DNA from 2 places in the Cohnella yongneupensis genome. Region 2 is predicted to be linked to the other one. Evidence: predicted binding sites of a transcription regulator. Region 2 holds the regulator's gene; the other holds the start of a gene.
What was found. The regulator CtsR, encoded in region 2, represses protease genes until heat stress. The targets are predictions, from matches to a motif close to ATGGTCAATAAAGGTCAAACA.
Positions count from the first base shown of each region.

Region 1: a site for CtsR is predicted at 3,179-3,199, ahead of clpP (ATP-dependent Clp endopeptidase proteolytic subunit ClpP). Genes of this name have one in related genera too.

Region 1 is NZ_JBHSNC010000045.1:108,394-119,101, forward strand. It holds gene ACFPQ4_RS14920 (phosphoglycerate kinase) at 1-506, opposite strand, end outside; gene gap (type I glyceraldehyde-3-phosphate dehydrogenase) at 635-1,639, opposite strand; gene ACFPQ4_RS14930 (sugar-binding transcriptional regulator) at 1,744-2,766, opposite strand; tRNA gene ACFPQ4_RS14935 (tRNA-Arg) at 3,028-3,102, shown strand; gene clpP (ATP-dependent Clp endopeptidase proteolytic subunit ClpP) at 3,257-3,844, shown strand; gene sda (sporulation histidine kinase inhibitor Sda) at 4,002-4,259, shown strand; gene ACFPQ4_RS14950 (HPr family phosphocarrier protein) at 4,420-4,689, opposite strand; gene whiA (DNA-binding protein WhiA) at 4,790-5,725, opposite strand; gene ACFPQ4_RS14960 (gluconeogenesis factor YvcK family protein) at 5,729-6,718, opposite strand; gene rapZ (RNase adapter RapZ) at 6,728-7,618, opposite strand; gene ACFPQ4_RS14970 (ROK family glucokinase) at 7,706-8,662, opposite strand; gene trxB (thioredoxin-disulfide reductase) at 8,730-9,680, opposite strand; gene ACFPQ4_RS14980 (tetratricopeptide repeat protein) at 9,716-10,708, opposite strand, start outside.
Region 2 is NZ_JBHSNC010000003.1:70-10,777, reverse strand. It holds gene ACFPQ4_RS00740 (PIN/TRAM domain-containing protein) at 1-459, opposite strand, end outside; gene ACFPQ4_RS00735 (nucleoside triphosphate pyrophosphohydrolase family protein) at 656-1,051, shown strand; gene pssA (CDP-diacylglycerol--serine O-phosphatidyltransferase) at 1,188-1,931, opposite strand; gene disA (DNA integrity scanning diadenylate cyclase DisA) at 2,044-3,150, opposite strand; gene radA (DNA repair protein RadA) at 3,168-4,535, opposite strand; gene ACFPQ4_RS00715 (hypothetical protein) at 4,598-4,777, opposite strand; gene clpC (ATP-dependent protease ATP-binding subunit ClpC) at 4,946-7,393, opposite strand; gene ACFPQ4_RS00705 (protein arginine kinase) at 7,431-8,495, opposite strand; gene ACFPQ4_RS00700 (UvrB/UvrC motif-containing protein) at 8,513-9,022, opposite strand; gene ACFPQ4_RS00695 (CtsR family transcriptional regulator) at 9,073-9,534, opposite strand; gene ACFPQ4_RS00690 (hypothetical protein) at 9,812-10,471, opposite strand.

The sequences.
Region 1 (10,708 bases), on a different contig from region 2:
AAGCCGGATACGGCCGGGAGGAAATGCGCTACGCCTTCGGTCGAAGCGTGAGCGCGGTGTGCCGCGCCGAACGCGTCGTTCACGTACAGGTCGGCAAGCTCGGCCAACGCTTTGGCAAGCGCCGGATCGTTGCTCTCTTCGCCTGCCTCGAAACGTACGTTCTCGAGCAGCAACACGTCGCCGGCTTGAAGCGCGTCCGCTTGCGCTTTAACCGCTGCGCCTACGACTTCGTCGGCTTTAGCAACCGGCTTGCCGAGCAACTCGGACAAACGAGCCGCAACAGGCGTCAAGCGCAGGCTATCGACCGCTTCGCCCTTCGGACGGCCAAGGTGGCTCGCCAAAATGACTTTCGCGCCGTTCTCGATCAAGTAGCGAATCGTTGGGAGCGTCTCGCGAATCCGCGTGTCGTCCGTAATAGCACCATTTTCAAGCGGCACGTTAAAATCAACGCGCACCAGTACCTTTTTGCCTGCTACCTCAACATCTCTTACGCTTTTCTTATTCAAGTACGATTCCTCCTCGGTCAGCTCTATATGCCTATCCATGAAGCAGGACACCCATCAAGGGTGTCCAGGGGGCAACACCCTCGAAATCCCCCTGCATGAGGGGGACCGAGGGGTTGCGTATGGCTTAATTACAGGCCTTTGCTAGCGATGAATGCAGCCAAGTCAACGACACGGTTGGAGTAGCCCCACTCGTTGTCGTACCAGGAAACGACTTTAACCATGTTGCCTTCAACGACCATCGTGGACAGCGCGTCGATCGTGGAGGAAGCAGGATCGCTATTGTAGTCGCTCGATACGAGCGGCTCGTCGGAGTAGTTCAAGATGCCTTTAAGCGGTCCGTCAGCAGCAGCTTTCAACGCTGCGTTCACTTCGTCAACCGTTACGCTAACTTTCAGCTCAGCAACGAGATCCGTTACGGATACGTTAGGCGTAGGAACGCGGAATGCCATACCGTTCAGCTTGCCTTTCAGTTCAGGCAATACGAGGGAAACAGCTTTCGCAGCGCCCGTCGAAGAAGGGATGATGTTCTCAGCGGCAGCGCGAGCGCGGCGCAGATCTTTGTGCGGAAGGTCAAGAACGCTTTGATCGTTCGTATAGGAATGGATCGTCGTCATCATGCCTTTTACGATGCCGAATTGGTCGTTGATAACTTTAGCGAACGGCGCGAGGCAGTTCGTCGTGCAAGATGCGTTGGAGATGATCGTGTGAGCGGAAGCATCGTATTTGTCTTCGTTAACGCCAAGTACGATCGTGATGTCTTCGTTCGTTGCAGGAGCAGAGATGATGACTTTTTTAGCGCCGCCTTTAAGGTGAAGCTCGGCTTTTTCTTTAGCCGTGAAAATACCCGTCGATTCAACGACGATTTCAGCGCCTACGGAAGACCAAGGGAGGTTGCCAGGATCGCGCTCTGCGAACACTTTGATCGTTTTGCCGTTGACGATAAGAGCGCCTTCGCCCACTTCAACGGTTCCGTCCAGACGACCATGCGTAGTGTCATACTTGAGCAGGTGAGCCAGCGTGCTTACGTCAGTCAAGTCGTTGATTGCTACGACTTCAACGTTAGGGTTGTTCAGGGAAGCGCGGAACACGTTACGACCGATACGACCAAAACCATTAATACCGATTTTTACCATTTTGGTTTCCTCCTTGTAATAGCCATTCTTTAATTTGATCTATGTCAAGCGCGTGAGGCGCCGAGACAACATTTCTACACTTTCATTGTAAAAGGTTGCAACCGTCAAATGTGCTTAAGCGCTTCTTCGGCGCCCGCTTCGTCCGTCACCAGCACGTCGTCGTGACCGAACCTCATAACCGAAGCGATCGCTTCGCCTTTGCTTCGTCCGCCGGCGATGCCGATTACGATGCCTGCCGCTTCGATATCTTCCAGCCGCAAGCCCGCCGTCGCCATCCGATGCACGACTTTGCCGTTGCGATCGAAGTAGTAACCGAACGCTTCCGCTAGCGCGCCGTCCTTCAACAGCTCATTCTTCGTGCCGTCGTTCAGCTTGCGCCTGCGTGCCATCGTGAGCGCATCGCCGATTCCGTGAACGACGATTCTTGCGCTGCGGATCATATCGACGACTTCGCGAACGTTGGGCTCTTGCATCAGCGTCTGGTACGCTTCTTCGCTGAGATGATCCGGTACGTGAAGCATCCTATAGCGAGCTCCCGTACGTTTGGCGAGTTCGGCGGCGATCGTGTTCGCTTGATAATCGACGCTTTCGCCTAGCCCTCCGCGCGCGGGTACGAACCAGTTGTCGCGAAGCTGGACCGGCGCCGCGAATTGCGAAGCCATTCTAGCCATCGTCGAGCCGCCCATCACTGCGACGACATCGCCGGATGATAAGCTCTCGCGCAGCACTCTGCTGCCCGCTCGCCCCATCTCGCGTTTAATGTGATCGGAGGTGTCGGAATCGCCCGGCACTATGATCACGCGCTTCAATCCGAAAGCTTGTCGAACCGCTTCTTCCAGATCCGATAGCCCGAACATTTCTTTAACGATCGGCTCCATCTCTTCGACGAGTTGCCGTCCGGCATCGCTTAACGCCATCCCGGCGGTCCCGATCTCGAGAAGCCCTTGCGAACGAAGCACTTCAAGCTCCGACCGCAGCACGCGCTCCGTTAAGTCGACGCTGGAAGCCAGCGTTCGCCTGCCGATCGTTCCCGTCACGAAGATGTGCCGCAAAATGTCGTACCGCTTCTCCATCGTCTGAAGAATATCGGGTATAAGCTTCTTTTGTATTTCTACGATTTTTCGCATGTATCCGCGTTTCCTCCCGGCAACCGACAGTCATCCTCGGCACTCATGCGATTCAGATTCGCTGGACGCGAATTGTCCCACCACTTCTATTTAAGTCCCACTTCTATATTATCGAAAATCGCGGTCGCTTGCAACAGCAATGTCCACGAAATGCACAAATATACTCATTGTGAATCGCTTGCTTTTCATACCTGTATGACCTATAATAACTCTTGCTGTCACGCATAAGCGGCTATCGGTTCCTTTTATAAATCAAAGCATGCGCCCGTGGTCCAACGGATATGACGCAGCCCTCCGAAGGCTGAGATTGAGGTTCGATTCCTCACGGGCGCGCCAATCTTCGTTTTTGCAAGCCAACCCATAGCATACAGCATAACCGACCGTTCCATACGGTCGGTTTTTTGTTTTCGCCTCTTTGACGTTCTTTGACTTTTGCATCCGATTTCGCTATGATCATGTATAAACCCAATCACGAGGAGGGACGTCACACATGAGTTTCATTCCAATGGTCGTCGAACAGAGTAATCGCGGGGAAAGAGCCTATGATATTTATTCCCGTCTGCTGAAGGATCGTATCGTATTTTTGGGTACGCAGGTGAATGACGTAGTCGCCAACTCCATCATCGCCCAGTTGCTGTTCCTTGCAGCTGAAGACCCGGAAAAAGACATTCACCTTTACATTAATAGCCCCGGCGGATCCATCACTTCCGGCATGGCCATCTACGATACGATGCAATTCATCAAACCTGACGTGTCCACGATCTGCGTAGGCATGGCTGCTTCGATGGGCGCGTTCTTGCTCGCGGCCGGCGCCAAAGGCAAGCGTTTCGCTTTGCCGAACAGCGAAGTCATGATCCATCAGCCACTCGGCGGAGCCGAAGGCCAAGCCAGCGATATTGAAATTCGCGCTCGTCGCATTTTGAAGCTGCGCGACAAGCTTAACGGAATTCTCTCCGAACGTACCGGTCAGCCGATCGAGCGCATCGAGAAAGACACCGACCGCGATAACTTCATGGAAGCGGAGACGGCGCGTGAATACGGCCTCATCGACAAAGTAATCGAAAAAGTCGGCGGATAACCCATACTACAACGACGCGATTGTGTCAAGACAAATTCAAATCTTTGAATGCCCCCTCTCCGACAAGGACGATCCATGGTATGCTATCACAAAGAGGGAATACCATATCCCTCCAGTTCTATCATCGCCTAGGAACGCTGGAAGAGGGGGATCCTGCATGAATCAACGGTCCTATCCGTACGTTGTAAGCAGCCATATCGAGCCGAATACGCATTTCCGACAACCCGGCCACGTACCCACCGACACGATCGCAGCACGCCGGTTAAGCGATAAAGCATCCTTGCTTCGTCCGCTACGGGATGAGCACTTGCTGGAAGTGTACCGGGAAGCCAAGAAGATGAATTTATCGCTCGAGTTCATAGAGTTGCTGGAAGAAGCCATATCCATACGTCAATTGGATTATCAAGAGGCTTAAGAGAACCGCTCGCTGCACCGCCGCCCCCTAGGGGACGGCGGTTTTTTGTTGTGCGCAAATAGCAAGGACGCAGCTAATGTAAGAAGCGGCTACGTCCTTGTTCAATATTAGGATTAAGATGCAAAAAGCTCCCATAATGGGAGCTTTTTGCTAAGTAATATTATTGATTCTCAAGCTCTTCCTTGCTTACCAGCTGCACTAAAGCGGTTACAGCTTGCTCTGCGTCAGAACCTTCCGCACTGATAGCAACCTCGGTCCCCGAGCTGATCGCAAGACTCATGATACCCATAATGCTCTTGGCGTTAACTTTCTTGTCATCCTTCTCCACGAATACATCAGAGGAGAATTTATTGGCTTCTTGCACGAATAGTGCCGCCGGTCTGGCGTGAAGCCCCGTTTTTAGCCGAACAACCACCGGCTGTCTCGTCATGGAACGGCTACCCCCTATCTTTGTTCGTCCCGCTTTTTCGGAACCCCGTGCATCGTTTCTTTGCTATTATAACATTGAACAAACCAAATACGCTATACGCTTATGCGCCGCCGTTTCGGATTTTTTCAGCCCATTCATCCAATTTCCGCAATCGGTGGTTGACGCCGGACTTGCTCACTTGGCCTTTGAGCAAATCCCCGACTTCTTTCAAATTCATGTCGGGATGCTGCAGGCGGATTTCCGCGACTTCGCGCAATTTATCAGGCAAATTATGCAATCCGACTTCTTTCTGCAACAGCTTTATGTTGTCGATCTGCCGTACGGCGGCTCCGATCGTCTTATTCAAGTTGGCGGTCTCGCAATTCACGATCCGATTGACCGAGTTGCGCATGTCCCTCATGATGCGGACGTCTTCGAATTTAAATAGCGCTTGGTGAGCGCCGATGATGCTAAGGAATTCGATAATCTTCTCGCCTTCCTTGATATAGAGAACGAAACCTTTCTTCCGCTCGATGAATCTGGCGTTGAGCTGGAATTTATTCGCCAAGTCGACGAGCGACTGGCAATGATCTTCGTACAAGGACGCGATCTCGAGGTGGTACGAGGAACCCTCCGGATTGTTCACGGAGCCTCCGGCCAAGAAGGCGCCTCGCAAGTACGCGCGTTTGCAGCACGGCTTCTTGATCAGAGTCTTCTCGATAGTCGGATGGAATTGGAACCCTTCCGTCGTAATCGATAATTCCTTTAGAATCTCCTCAACGCCGGCAGGTATGCGAACGACGTACACATTGTTCTTCTTCAGCCGCATCTTCTTGCGGACGAGCAGTTCGGTAGGTACGGTAAAATGCCGCTTGAGCAACGTGTAAATCCGGCGCGATATCGCCGCGTTTTCTGTAGCGATATCCAGCGCTACGCGTTTGCCGTTTAACGACACCGTTCCGTTCATCCGGATGAGCGCGGATAGTTCGGCACGCTCGCAGCAACTATCGGCGACGACCATCGTAAGCTCTTTTTTCGTTTGCGCCGCAAATGACATGCTTTACTCATCCTTTCGCATCATCCAGTCTTCCACGAGATGATAGATATGATCACTTAATCTAGCGGCATCATGTCGCAAATAAGTGCGGAACAACACAAGCTTATCGGCAATGACTTTGTAGCCTCGGCGAGTTACCTCTTCCAAGTCCAGATGTACCGCTTTCGAGCCTTTCTCAGCGTAACGGTCTTGCACTTGCGGAGGAATCTCGCCATCGTTCACGATGACGTAGTCGAATAGATGATGCCCGATATGCTTATGAATCGCGACCAAATGATCGCTGACGGAATAGTTGTCGGTCTCGCCCGGCTGCGTCATTACGTTGCAGACGAACAGCTTAACCGCGTCGGAGTTCACGATAGCCTCCGCAAGCTTCGGCACGATCAAGTTCGGAATAATGCTCGTATAGAGGCTCCCCGGTCCGATCAGAATCGCATCCGCTTGCTCTAGCGCTTCTACCGCCTCCGGCAAAGGTTCGACCTCGGCAGGCTCGATGAACACTTTGCGAATCGCCAGCCCCGACTTCGGTATGGTCGACTCGCCGACTACGATCGATCCGTCTTCCATTTCGGCTTTCAGTACGATCGCCTGGTTAGCCGCCGGAAGCACGCGGCCCCGCACGGCAAAGATGCGGCTAAGCTCCGTCACGCTCGTCACGAAGTCTCCGGTAATGTCCGTCATGGCGGCTAGAATCAGGTTCCCCAGACTATGTCCGGCGAGCCCCGTGCCGCTATTGAATCTATATTTGAGTACTTCCGCGAGCAAAGGCTCCGTATCCGCTAGGGCGGTCAGCACGTTACGAATATCGCCGGGTGGCGGAATCTGCAGCTCTTCCCGCAAAATGCCGGAGCTGCCGCCATCGTCGGCGACCGTCACGATCGCGGTAATATCGAGCGGCTTCTGCTTTAAGCCGCGCAACATGACCGACAATCCAGTGCCGCCCCCGATGACGACAATCCGCGGTTTGCGCGGAAGGTTCGCATGTCTAGTCATCGCGCCACCTCAACTCTGGCGATCGCGATCTGCATCGCGATGGCTGACTCGTACGAACTCTGTTTCGCTCGATCCTAGTCTGCGCCCCAAATATTCCGCAAGCGCAACGGAACGATGTTTGCCGCCCGTACAGCCGATACCGATCACGACTTGACTCTTGCCTTCCTTGTGATAGAGCGGAATCAAATATTGCAGCATATCCAGCAGCTTTGCTAGAAACGTCTGCGTCTCCGGCCACTTCATCACGTAATCGTACACTTCCGGCTCTTGCCCCGTCTTCGGCCGCAGCGCTTCCACATAATGCGGATTCGGCAAAAACCGTACGTCGAAGATCAGATCCGCATCGATAGGAACGCCGTATTTGAACCCGAACGACGTCACGTTGATCGAAATGCTGTTGCGGTCGAGATCCGTGAACCGTCCGATGATCTTCTCCTTGAGCGCAGCCGGCTTCAGGCTGCTCGTATCGATAACCTGGGTCGCCCAGCCTTTCAAATCTTCTAGCAATTTGCGCTCCAAGCGAATACCGTCGAGCGGCATGCCTTCCGGTGCGAGCGGATGCCGGCGGCGGCTTTCCTTATAACGCTGCACCAAGACGCTATCGGTAGAATCAAGGAACAGAATCTCGTAATGTATCGTGTAATGCTCGCGGATATAATTAAGCGATTCCGAGAGCGCGGTGAAAAACTCGCGACCGCGCAAGTCGATGACGAGCGCCACTTTCGCGATGCGCCCTTGCGACTGATCGATAAGCTCCGCAAACTTCGGTATAAGCACCGGCGGCAAATTATCTACGCAGAAAAACCCGAGATCCTCCAAGCTTTGAACGGCGATCGTCTTCCCCGCACCTGACATCCCCGTAATAATAACGAGCGTCGGTTGCGCCGTTATCATATCCATAAGCTTCCTCTCCCTTAGGTGGCTATGAACGACAGAACGCTTGACCCGCCGCGCGAGCAGCGGAGCCAAGCGTCAACAATTCCCGCATCACGCGCGTAGGAACAATCCCGCCGCGCCTACGACGCCCGCGTTATTCCCAAGCTCGGCGGCCACGATCTCGACGCCGTCTTGCGCGTTGGACGGCGTAAGCTTCTGGAATACTTCGCGAATTTGCGCGAACAGAAATTCCCCGGCTTTGCTGACTCCGCCGCCTAGAATGAACCGTTGAGGATTCACGACGACCGCTACCGCGGCCAGCGACTTGCCTAGATAGAAGGCCGCGCGGCTAACGATCCGCTGAGCAACTTCGTCGCCGTTTTTGGCGGCATCGAATACTTCCTTCGCTTCGTTAACGCCATTCTCGAGAAGCGACAACGAAGTCCGGTCTCCCCGGGCTACGGCGTCGCGCGCCATTTTAATAATACCCGTCGCGGACGATACCGTCTCTAGGCAACCCATCTTGCCGCAGCCGCATTGGATCGCCTCCAGATCCGGAACGACCGACATATGGCCGAGCTCTCCCGCCATACCCGTAGAGCCTTCGATGAGCCGATCGTTCAAGATGATTCCGCCGCCGACTCCCGTACCGAGCGTATAGCACACGCAGTTCGCAACGCCTTTGCCGGCGCCGCCCCATGCTTCTCCGAGCGCTGCAACGTTAGCGTCGTTGTTGATCTTGACCGGCTTGCCAAGCTTCTCTTCCATGATCTGCTTCACCGGCACGTTCTTGAACGGCAAATTCGGGGAGAAATTAATGATCCCCTCCGGTATGTTCAGGAAGCCCGCGATGCCGATGCCGACGCCGGCAACGGCATCCCATTCGGACGTGCCCGGAGGCACGAGCTCCTTCACGTATACCGCGATATTGTTCAGAACGGTTTCCGCGCCGCCGGCAGCCTCAGTCGGACCTTCGTGCGTGCGAAGCAAATCTCCCGAAGCATTGCACAATCCTACCTTGATAGCTGTCCCGCCAAGATCTACGCCTACGTACAACAATTGTGACATGTTAGTCGACACCTCATAGAGAATAATGGTTAACGCGTGGGGTATGAACGATTCAAAAGCAATAAAGTTAGCCTAGCGTCTGGCTCCAATCGTGAACGGCGGAATGTTCCAGGAACTTCTCGCAATCGAGAGCCGCCATGCACCCGCTGCCCGCAGCCGTGATCGCCTGGCGGTATTTCGTATCCTGCACGTCGCCGCAAGCGAACACCCCGGGAACGTTCGTCTCGGTCGTGCCCGGCTTCACGTTAATGTAGCCGAGCTCGTCCGTATCGATCTGGCCGCCTAGGAATTTCGTATTCGGCGTATGTCCGATAGCCACGAACAACCCTTGCGTATCGATGATCTCTTCTTCGCCGGTCGCGTTGTTCCGAACCTTCAGGCCGGTTACGCCAGTATCCCCCGCGATAACCTCGATCGGGGTTTTGTTAAGGCCCCACAAGATTTTGTTGTTCTCCCGCGCCCGGTCTTGCATGATCTTCGAAGCTTTCATCTCGTCGCGACGATGCACGAGCGTCACTTCGGACGCGAACCGGGTCAAGAAGTTCGCTTCTTCCATCGCGGAGTCTCCGCCGCCTACGACGATAATTTTCTTCCCTCGGAAGAAGAAGCCGTCGCACGTCGCGCAAGTACTCACGCCGCGGCCGACGTTATCGCGTTCGCCCGGAATGCCCATGTACTTCGCGGACGCGCCGGTGGAAATAATGAGCGACTCCGCCTTGAGCGTCTCGCCGCCTTCGAGCGACAGCGTGAACGGCTTTTGCGAAAGATCGACTTCGTTAATCCAGCCCGTGCGGAATTCCGCTCCGAACCGTTCGGCTTGCTTGCGCATGTTCGCCATCAAATCCGGCCCCATAATCCCTTCGGGGAAACCCGGGAAGTTCTCGACCTCGGTTGTCGTCGTCAATTGGCCGCCCGGCTCCGGTCCTTCGATAACAAGCGGAGACAAGTTCGCGCGCGCCAAATAGATCGCTGCCGTTAAGCCGGCAGGTCCCGTACCGATTACGATACATTTATGCATCCGTAGTGCCTCCTAGTCATGCTGTTCGCAAAATTCTAATGGAACGACGGTGTCGTTAAGTCCAGTTTCTCCCGAATGCCGCATGCTTCATCAATCCGATTCGCGTAACGGCTAATGCTCGCTTGGGAAACGCCGTAACGGTTCACCAAATCCGCGTACGTGACCGTGCGGCGATGCATCTTGGCCGTCCAATATTCCAACGCCGCCGCCCATCCCGCCCGCTTATGCAGCTTCGGAACCTCGGGATAGACACGCGATAAGAAATCGACCCATAACGTCATCATATCGTGCTGCTGAACGACGTCGTAACGACCGGACATCCCAGCGAGCGCATGCTCCAGCACGCCCTGCCATGCGCTGTCCCATACCGGCAGCCTAGCCGATTTGCGTCTGGCCTCCAGCGTAAGCGTCCGTCCGCCGAACGTAACCGCGAGCGAATCCTGCACGCCGATGGAGCGCAGCACGAGCACGGCTACTCGTTTCAACTCGTCGTCTTCTTCCGTGTCGATCAGAAACGCTTTGAGCGCTTCGATCACTTCTTCGTCCGCGATCAAGCCGAGCGCCTGAATGACCTGCACCTTCGTCTTCCGATCGCCGTGGCGGAGCGCCCAGAAGAAAGAGGATCGAATCAAAGGCTCGCGTTTAAGCGCCTCCGTAACGAGGGCGGGATTGTTCTCCCACTGACGGAACTGTTCCTCGAAAGGAAGGTGGTAATGATAATGCGCCGGAGCGCTATCTTCGCCTTCGCGTACTTTTTCCAGCCTGCGCAAGTAATAAGCCGGCACCGGCGAGTCCGTATCCAGCTTCTCCGCATGCTTCCAATGCTTCTCCGCTTCGTCGTACCGCGACAGATTCGTTGCCGCGACCGCCGCGAAATGGTGCAAGCTCGGTTCTCCCGCCAGCTCTCCCGTCCGCAGCAAGCGGCGGAAATGCCGGTAAGCCTCCCGATGCTCGCCTACGATGCCGAGCGTCGTCGCCATTTTGAACACATGCTCGGGATGGAACGGCACCGTCTTGTTAAGCCGCTC
Region 2 (10,708 bases):
GCCCGTCTCCGCGACTTTGCGGGAACGCATCCAATCGCCGATCTCGTCTCGCTTGCGCATGCCGATTCTAATGCCTGCATAGCCCAACGTCAGCGCGATGCCTGCCGCGAGCACTTCTCCGACATGGGGAATATCGGTCACGAACGGATACAGGAAAGACGATAGCGCTAGACCGAAAGTCAAACCGACCGAACCGGACAGCAAATCCGCCATCGGAAATACCGACAACCGATCGATACCGCGCTGCAACGCGCGGGCAAGCGGATTCGCGATCGACGTCGCGAGCATGAAGCCTACTAATGCGCCTACCGCCATCGCGAACGTGTTTCCGGAGCCCGAATTGGCGCCGAGCAACGGATCCATCCACTGAGCGCCGCCGGTCGTCCGCCACACCGACATTTGTTGTCCAAGCAATGCCCCTATCAGCACCCCGGCGATTTGGATAACTCTTCTCATCATCATTAATAAATCACTCCTAACCCGTAAAAGGTCATAATTATCGTTACTAGTATGTTCCAATTTCCGGAAACCTAATCGTTCGCCGACGACGCATCTTTTAGTTGGCCCAAATCGCGAACTTCTTTTGAAATTCCTAGCTCCTTGCACTATAATGAGAGGTGGAAAAGTAAATTTAAGGTAACCGAGGTGGGAATGGATGAGCGCACCTACGCTCCAGCAATTCCAGAGTCAGGTGTCGGAACTGTTGCTCCGTCATCGCAGCTTGCTCGATGTCGTAACCAAGTACAGCCAATCCAACGCAGCCGTCAATCGGGCCGTAGCCAAGTCGATCACCGAGTGCGGTTGCATCGAACTTAACGCAAGACACCAAGGCTTTTCCGCCGACATGGAGCTCGATCAAGCGAATCGGCAATCGAAGTCTCACATGGAAGGCCATCTTTGCGAGCATTGCCGCGAAGCGATCCGCAGCGAGATGGGCAAGAACTTGTTCTATATGTCCGCGTTGTGCAACGCTCTTGAGATCAACCTCCAAGACGTCGTCAATAAGGAAGCCGAGAAATGCTCCACGCTTGGTTGGTTTAATTTAACTTAACGCAAGGCTCGCCCTTAACGAGTAACGCCTCCATTCCCTCGAGCGAGAGGGAATGGAGGCGTTATTGCTTATTTGATCAAAAAAAGCACCGGAACCTTCGTCGAAGGTTGTCCGATGCTTCCTGATGTATTGTTCGTTATGCGCTATGTTTGGATCTGCTTTCTTCCTCTTCGTGCCCATGGCGTCTTCTGCCGCGCAGTCGTCGTGGCAACAGTCGCTCAACGTTTTTTTTTAAGCCCCAAAGCGCGTATACGAGCAACAGCGCGAGTATGACTTTCGGGATCGCTTCTTGGAACAAGTACGCAAGTACTGCCGCGCCGGCTACGACGATCGGGATCGACCACATGGCCGCTTTAGGAAGACCAAGCTTTTTGAAGTTCGGGTATTTCATGTTGCTAACCATTAAGAACGATAAAGCTAGCGTGCTAATGAGCAATAGCGAGAAGTGAAGCTCCGAGTTGAACAAGGCGAGCGTTGCGAGAACTCCGCCGGCCGCCGGAATCGGCAACCCGATAAAGTAACCCGGAATGCCTGCGATAACGTTAAACCTCGCAAGCCTTAATGCACCGCAGATCGGGAAAACGGCCGTGACGATCCATGCCATTGCAGGGTTGACGTCTTGAAAAGCCGCTTGGTACATAATGAACGCTGGCGCGACTCCGAAGGAGATGACGTCGGACAGCGAATCCAATTCTTTGCCGAATTCGCTTTGCACGTTAAGCGCTCGTGCGACCCGACCATCCAGCCCATCCATGAGCATGGCGATTATGACCAGCAGCGCCGCGGTGTTCGGTTCATCGTTAAACGCCATTATGATCGCGATCACGCCCAGGAACAAGTTCCCGATGGTGAACAAATTCGGTATGGATTTAGTGATCATGGTTGCCACCTCGACTTTACTATGCCCTATGGGTGTGAAGGTTAAGCGCGCGATTCGGCGCGTATTTGACTGTGCGTTTCGTGATGAAAGACCAGATTCAATTGTAGTCTCGTTAAATCTGTCTGTCAATAAACACCTGTTCTTGAATTCGCTTTAATCCGTCCTTGATCGTACGAGCCCGAACCTCGCCGATGCCGTCCACTTCGTCTAGTTCTTCGATCGAAGCCATCACGATATGCGGCAACGCGCTAAACCGATCCACCAAGTTATGGATAATCACGCTAGGAAGTCTCGGGATTTTGCTAAGCATGCGGTAACCGCGCGGCATAAGTCCTTCCTCGACGACCGTGCTTAAGGAAGGGTAGCCTAGCAACCGAATGAGCAACGCCGAATCGAGCAACTCCTCGGAAGACAGCTTGCGGACGGCCGTCTGGATTTCTTTGACCTTCTCGTCGCTATCGTCCTTCGCGTAATCTTTCAGCAGCAGCCAAGCTTCTTCATCCGCCGTTCCGACGAGTTCTTCTTTCTGCATGCTAATTAATCGGCCTTCGTTGCCAAGCTCCAGCACGTACCGGTTAATTTCGTTCTTGATTCTTAACACCATCTCGGCGCGTTGGAAAACATGGGCGACCTCATGCATGGTAACCAATTCTTCGTATTCTAATGCAGACAAATTCGTAAGCGCTTGAGTCAGCACCGCGCGATACTTCTCCAACGTCTGAATCGCTTGGTTCGCCTTGGTCAGAATTACGCCCATTTCCTTCAGCGCATAGCGTAATTGTCCTTGATAGAGCGTGATGACGTTGCGTCTTTGCGAGATCGATACGACGAGCTTACCCGTCTGCTTCGCGACGCGCTCCGCTGTCCGATGCCGGATGCCGGTTTCCGTAGAGCTAATGCCCGGATTCGGTATCAACTGCGTATTCGCGTATAAAATGCGCTTCGCGTCTTCGCTTAGAATAATAGCTCCGTCCATCTTCGCGAGCTCATACAAGTAGTTCGGACTAAATTCGCAATTGATGGAGAAGCCTCCGTCGATGACTTCATTCAGTTCCGGACTGTAGCCCACTACGATTAGCGCACCGGTCTTGGCACGCAGCACGTTCTCTAGTCCCGCGCGAAAAGGAGTTCCCGGCGCGACCATCTGAAGCAGTTGGTTCATCGTCTCCTGCTGTAGCTGTTCCTTGTCTTTTATCTCTTTTTCTTTGGCATCCTTCATGATGTTATCGATACCCCCTATTCCAACGCTGCTTTGAGCGCCTCGGCGACCGACTTGACCCCCCGCAGCTCGATACCCGCCGGCGGTTGCCAGCCCTTCATGCTAGCTTCCGGCAGGATGACCCGCTTAAAGCCGAGTTTATGCGCTTCTTTCACCCTCTGCTCCGCCCTGGAGACCGCCCGAACCTCGCCAGTCAAGCCTACCTCGCCGAACACGACGTCATACGGACGCGTCGGCAAATCTTTGAAGCTGGAAGCCAGACTGACCGCCGCCGCCAAATCCGCCGCCGGTTCATCGAGCTTAACGCCGCCCGCTACGTTCAAATACGCGTCCTGGTTTTGCAGGAACATGCCCATTCGCTTCTCTAATACCGCGATAACTAGCGACATCCGATGGTGATCCAATCCAGAAGACATTCGCCGCGGAGACGGAAAATGCGTCGGAGCGACGAGCGCCTGCAGCTCCACGAGCACGGGACGGGTTCCTTCCATGCTGGCCACGACGGTCGATCCGGATACGCCGAGCGGCCGTTCGGATAAGAACAACTCGGACGGATTCGTCACTTCCCGAAGGCCGTCTTCCGTCATGTCGAAAATGCCGATTTCATTCGTAGACCCGAAGCGGTTTTTCACCGCGCGTAAAATACGATAAGAATGATGCCGCTCTCCTTCGAAATAAAGCACGCAATCGACCATATGCTCGAGCAGTCGCGGACCGGCTATGGCTCCTTCCTTCGTGACGTGGCCGACAAGCACGGTCGCTACCCCGTTCACCTTGGAGATGCGCATGAAATGAGCCGTGCATTCCCGGACTTGGGCGACGCTGCCCGGCGCCGAGGCGATCTCCGGCCGGTAAACGGTCTGAATCGAGTCGATGACGAGAAAATCCGGTTCAACCTCCGTGATAGCCTCCTCGATGACTTCAAGGTTCGTCTCGCAAAGCACGTATAACCTATCGTTAAGCGCGCCTAGCCGATCCGCGCGCAGCTTCGTCTGCCTAACCGATTCTTCCCCCGATACGTACAGTACCTTCAGGCCTTGAGCGGAAAGCATGTGCGAAGTTTGCAACAGTAACGTCGATTTGCCGATACCCGGATCTCCGCCGACGAGCAGTAACGAACCCGGTACGAGCCCTCCACCGAGCACGCGATTGAGCTCGGACAAGCCGGTCGGCACGCGCGGTTCTCGGCTACTTTCTATATCTATGATAGAACGCGCCTTTTCTTTCGTACGATGCAGTCCGCCCCGTCCGACAGGTGCTTTGACGACGGTCTCGGTTTCCTCGACCATCGTGTTCCAAGCGCCGCACCCCGGGCATTTGCCTAACCATTTCGGGGATTCCGTTCCGCATTCGGTACAAGCGAACTTCACTTTGACTTTGGCCATGGATAGGTTGCCCCTTCCCTCTACATAAGAAGTTTACCATGTCCTGGGCGATAGTTAAAACTTTAGCCGAACCATTTCCATGCCAGCCATAACAACACCACGAGAATAATTAATCCTCCCGACATCCACAGTAAGACTAGGAATAGCTTTAGAAATACGATGAGCAATACTACGGCTATTATACCCCCGAGAAGATCATGAATGAGCCGACTCCAACCGCTTCCGCCCCGTCTACGAAACATAAGCAATCTGCTCCCTTCTACGGTCACGAAAAAAACTCCCCGCGCCATTCGCCGAATGAACGGCGGCACGGGGAGTCATTCTAACCGCAATGCGCTTATGCTAGCTTATGGCTAGCCGAGCCCAAGGGTGATAAATAATCAATTGCTTATATTATTATTTAACCACGTTTAACTTTGGGTAGCAGCCACTTCGTCCTTCTGTCTGACCACTAAACCGCCTTCTTCCTCGTCGATGACGAGCGTGTTGCCTTTATTGATTTTGCCCAACAACAGATCTTCGGACAGGCGGTCCTCGATGTGCTTCTGAATCGCGCGGCGAAGCGGACGAGCGCCGTACTGCGGATCAAACCCTTCCTTGGCGAGGAAGTTTTTCGCGGCTTCGGTAAGATCGAAGCTGATGTCTTGCTCGATCAGACGCTTACGAAGATCATCGGCCATAAGCGTTACGATCTGAGCGATGTGCTCTTCGTTAAGCGGATGGAAGACGATCGATTCGTCGATCCGGTTGAGGAACTCCGGACGGAACGATTTCTTCAGCTCGGCGAGCACTTTTTCCTTCATGTTCTGATAGTCGCGGTTCGAGTCTTGCGCGGCGGTAAAGCCGAGCGTCGAGTTACGCTTGATTTGCTCGGCGCCGACGTTGGACGTCATGATGATGAGCGTGTTGCGGAAGTCGACGGAACGACCCTTGGAATCGGTGAGACGGCCGTCTTCCAACACTTGAAGCAGCACGTTGAATACTTCAGGGTGCGCTTTTTCGATTTCATCGAGCAGGACGACCGAGTACGGCTTGCGACGGACTTTCTCCGTCAATTGGCCGCCCTCTTCGTAGCCGACGTAACCCGGAGGCGCTCCGACGAGACGGGACGTGGAGTGCTTCTCCATATACTCCGACATATCGATCCGGATTACGGCGTTCTCGTCTCCGAACATCGCTTCGGCGATGGCGCGGGCGAGCTCGGTTTTACCGACGCCGGTAGGGCCAAGGAAAATGAACGAGCCCATCGGACGTTTCGGATCTTTGAGTCCGGCACGGGCGCGTCTGATCGCACGGGCGACGGATTTAACCGCTTCGTCTTGGCCGATGACGCGGTCGTGCAGGATGCTCTCCATCTTGAGCAAGCGCTCGGTCTCTTCTTCCGCCAGCTTGCTTACCGGAATGCCGGTCCAGCTAGCCACAACTTGAGCGATATCCTCCGGCGTTACTTCGGAATCGGTGCGACCTTGCTTCTCTTTCCATTGGTTCTTCGTATGATCGAGCTCTTCGCGGATCTTCTGTTCCGTATCGCGAAGCGCTGCCGCCTTCTCGAATTCTTGGCTTTGAACGGCGGCGTCCTTCTCCTTGCGAATATCCTCGAGACGGGATTCCAGTTGCTTCAGGTTAGGCGGTACCGTGTAAGAGTTCAGCCTTACCTTCGAACCGGCCTCGTCGATGAGGTCGATCGCTTTATCCGGAAGGAATCTATCGGTAATGTAGCGGTCGGACAGCTTAACGGCCGCGACGATCGCATCGTCCGTAATTTTCACCCGGTGATGGGCTTCATAACGGTCGCGCAAGCCGTGCAAAATTTGAATCGCCTCCGCAGGCGTCGGTTGATCGACCGTGATCGGTTGGAAACGGCGCTCGAGCGCTGCATCCTTCTCGATATATTTGCGGTACTCGTCGAGCGTCGTCGCGCCGATGCATTGAAGTTCGCCACGCGCAAGCGCAGGCTTCAGGATGTTGGAAGCATCGATTGCGCCTTCCGCGCCACCAGCCCCGATGAGCGTATGAAGCTCGTCGATGAACAGGATAACGTTGCCGGCTTGGCGAATTTCGTCCATGATCTTCTTCAAACGGTCCTCGAACTCCCCGCGGTACTTCGTACCGGCAACGACGGAGCCCATATCGAGCGTCATGACGCGTTTGTCGCGTAACGTCTCGGGAATTTCGTTATTGATTATGCGTTGAGCCAATCCTTCCGCGATCGCCGTTTTACCAACGCCCGGTTCGCCGATCAGCACCGGATTGTTCTTCGTGCGGCGGGAAAGCACTTGAATGACGCGTTCGATTTCTTTCGCCCGGCCGATGACCGGATCGATGTTGCCGTCGCGCGCGCTTGCGGTAAGGTCGCGAGCCAATCCGTCCAATGTCGGCGTGCTGACGTTTGCCGACGGACCATGGTTCGATTGTACGCTTTCGTTGCTGCCCAGCAGTTGGAGTACTTGCTGGCGCGCTTTGTTCAGGCTAATGCCAAGGTTATTGAGTACGCGGGCAGCGACGCCTTCGCCTTCGCGAATAAGACCGAGAAGGATATGCTCCGTGCCGACGTACGTATGACCTAATTTACGCGCTTCGTCCATCGATAGCTCGATAACCTTTTTGGCGCGCGGCGTATAAGCGATGTTGGTCGGTTGTTCTTGACCGCGGCCGATCAGCGACTCGACCTCGTCTTGAATTTTCTCCAATCCGAGTCCTAATGCGATCAATGCTTTCGCGGCGATACTTTCGCCTTCACGGATCAACCCGAGCAGGATATGCTCCGTGCCGATGTTGTTGTGTCCCAGTCGCACAGCTTCTTCTTGCGCCAGCGCCAATACTTTCTGCGCGCGTTCAGTAAATCTTCCGAACATCATGAGACAACACCTCCCTATTAAAATTGGAATAAATCATTTATGAATTTGTTGCCAGTCGGGTACGAATATATTGGGCTCTCGACCGGTCCCGATCTTCCGGATTCATTGCTTCCCCGAACGTCATTTGCAGGAAACCCGGTTGCGTAGCGACCAGCAATTCGTTAATCGTCCGGTCGTTCAGCTCGGGCATTAGCCCTAGATGGACGCCGAGCCTTAAATCCGACAACCGCTGGGCGGCTTCCTTCGAATCCATAATAATCGCTTGCGATAAAACGCCGTATGAACGGCGAATGCGATCTTCGACGCGAGGGCGATTATCGGCGAACAACTTGCTTCTTGCCGCCTTTTCATGCTCGATCATCTGTTTGGCAACTTGATGCAAATTCTCGATAATTTCTTGTTCGGACTGACCGAGCGTGATCTGATTGGACACTTGGAACAAGTTACCCGTAGCTTCGCTACCTTCACCATACAATCCGCGAACAGCTAACCCGACTTGCGTGACGGCGGTAAGGATTCGGTTAATTTGCCCGGTCATGACGAGCGCCGGTAAGTGCATCATGACGGAAACCCGAATACCGGTACCGACGTTAGTAGGGCAGCTCGTTAAGTAACCATGTTTTTCGTCGAAGGCGTAATCGACTTGTTCTTCGAAGATGTCATCGATCTTAGTCGCGCGATCCCACGTTTCCCGAATTTGAAAACCCGGGCTTAAACATTGAATGCGAAGATGGTCTTCTTCGTTAATCATAATGCTAACATCTTCGTTATAGCTTAATATTAATGCGCCGCTTCGCGATTCATTCGCAAGGTTTGGGCTTATTAAATGCTTTTCGACCATGACCAGCTTCTCGAGCTCGGTCAACTCCGATAGCCGGATTTGTTCTAACTTCCCTAATCCGTTCAACCTGCCGTTCTCCGCGACTCCGAGCAATTGCTCCATCACCGTAGAGGCATGAGCCGGGGTGGCCATCATCGGAAAAGGCATTCCCCGCAAGTTGCGCGCGATCCGAACGCGGCTGCTGATTACGACGTCGGCTTCCGCGCCTTCGTCTTCCATCCATTCGCTTAGCGCATGCTTCACATATTTTCGATTCGCCATAGCGCCTCACCTGCCTTTCAGCTGCTCATTTCTTTCTCTAGCTCGCGTATCCGGTCACGCAGCTGCGCGGCCGATTCGAAATCCTCGCGCTCGATGCGCCCCTGCATTTCCTTCTTCAGCCGATCGATCTCGCGCTTCGTTTTGAGACGTCCGCCCGCGCGCTTAGGCACTTTGCCTACGTGAACGGTATTGCCATGCACTCGCTTAAGTAAAGGATCTAACCGCTCCGCGAATTGCTTGTAGCAATGGCTGCAGCCGAAACGTCCGATTTTGCTGAACTGCGCGTAAGTCATTCCGCACGTCTCGCATTTGAGCGGTTGCTGCTTCGTCACGCTCGCGTTCGTCGTCTCGAAGTCGAGCAACCCGGAGATCAGATTGTGGATGGAGAACCCGGCTTGCGTGCCTGGAATCAGTTCGCCTTTCTCTCTGGCGCACGCTTCGCAAATATGAAGCTCCGTCTTCTCTCCGTTAACGATTTTCGTAAAATGCAGCGTAGCTGGACGCTTGCCGCACTCCTGGCACTGCATGGCATCGCCTCCTTTCAAAAGTACAGCCGTTGCGGAAAAGCTCGAGACCGCTACTTCGTCAGTAGCGTCACTAACATCGCCTTCAACAGCTTAGCGCGAATTTGATCTCTAAGCGGGAGCCCGATGGATAATGCCTCTCGGGTAATCGCAGCCCTTATGAGCCGCGCCTCGCGTTCGGATAGAAAATCTGCTTCCTCTAATTGGTAGATCAACCCTTCAGCCGACGTCTGATCGATTTCCGCCCCGACCGTGTGCGACACATGCCGCTGAACGGCCTCGAGCGAAGGTAGATCTACGCGCTGAATGCGAATATAACCGCCGCCTCCGCGTTTGCTCTCCACGTAATAGCCCTTCTCGAGGGTGAACCTGGTGCTGATCACGTAGTTGATTTGTGATGGGACACAAGAAAATTTGTCAGCCAATTCGCTCCTTTGGATTTCGACGGTACCTTCCGAGCTGGTCTGTAAAATTTGCTTTAAGTAATGTTCGATTAGATCAGAAATGTTACGCATCGCTCATCTCCTTCCGGAGTGCATCTGACTTTGACTTTCTTTGACTATAACATCATTATACTCATATTCAGATAATTTGCAACATTGTAGGATCAGTGCTTGAAGCAGGCTTTTATTCAATTATCCATGTGTCGAACCCGGCGCTTACCGATGTTTTAAGTATTTACAATCGACTCCTCATTTAATAAGAACGAGATCAATTTGATGACGTAATTGAAAAATGAGACTGCCCCTAAGTCACCTTTCGATGACCATGAGAACAGCCTCGCCATTAATTTTAATGACCATCCGTAGACCAGTGAACTTTATCCTTGCTAACTGGAGAGTAGTGAATAACACCATATGTAGCTCCGACTTTGATCAATTCGGGGTTCGTTCCGTCTTTTTTACCGCTGGAGATCTTTACATCTTTACCGTTCGCGTCTTTAATCGTAATCGTTTTTGTTGTCCAAGTCGTATTCATATCAATAGCTTTCCCCGAAATGTGGTAAGAGTTAAGCGCAGGCGCTACGTCTAATACACTTATTTCATACGCCATAACCATTTCCTTCGCAGCCTGCTTAGACTTTGTATATTTTTTATCGTCATTAGGATGAACCCATTGAATGTTAATGTCTGTATTAACAGGTACATCTTTGGGGCTTATTTTATTTTTATAAATCAACCAGGAGTAATGCATTAACCAAGCCCTTTCTGCCGGCCTTTTTGACGCGTTGATCGTCACTTTGACTCCTGCGGCCTTGAGCGCCTCAATAAACTTATCTACGTTTGGTTTGAATGAGGGATCTAAGTCCGTTGTGCTGGTAGATGTCGGGAAGCTGTTGTACCAAGCCTTTCCGCTCGAACCGCTATAGGCAGTAGCAGCAAAAGAATTGATGGGTATAACTAATCCGAGCATGATAAGCGCTAGGGATAATAGCATGATAAATTTCTTCACTGTAATAGCCACCCTTAAATAATTTTTTTGAATAACGTATTTATTCTAGGTGATGATAGCATATTAACCCGGGGTTATATAGTAAATTAATAGATAATTTATTCTTTTTTGTAATAGAATGTCGAGTCTTCAAAAGAAAGATTCCAACTAATGACACGTAAAGAAGGAACACTTTTCGTTTTAAGAACGCAAAAAAAACAGCGACCCGAGGGTCGCTGCAAATAGACATCTGTAAAA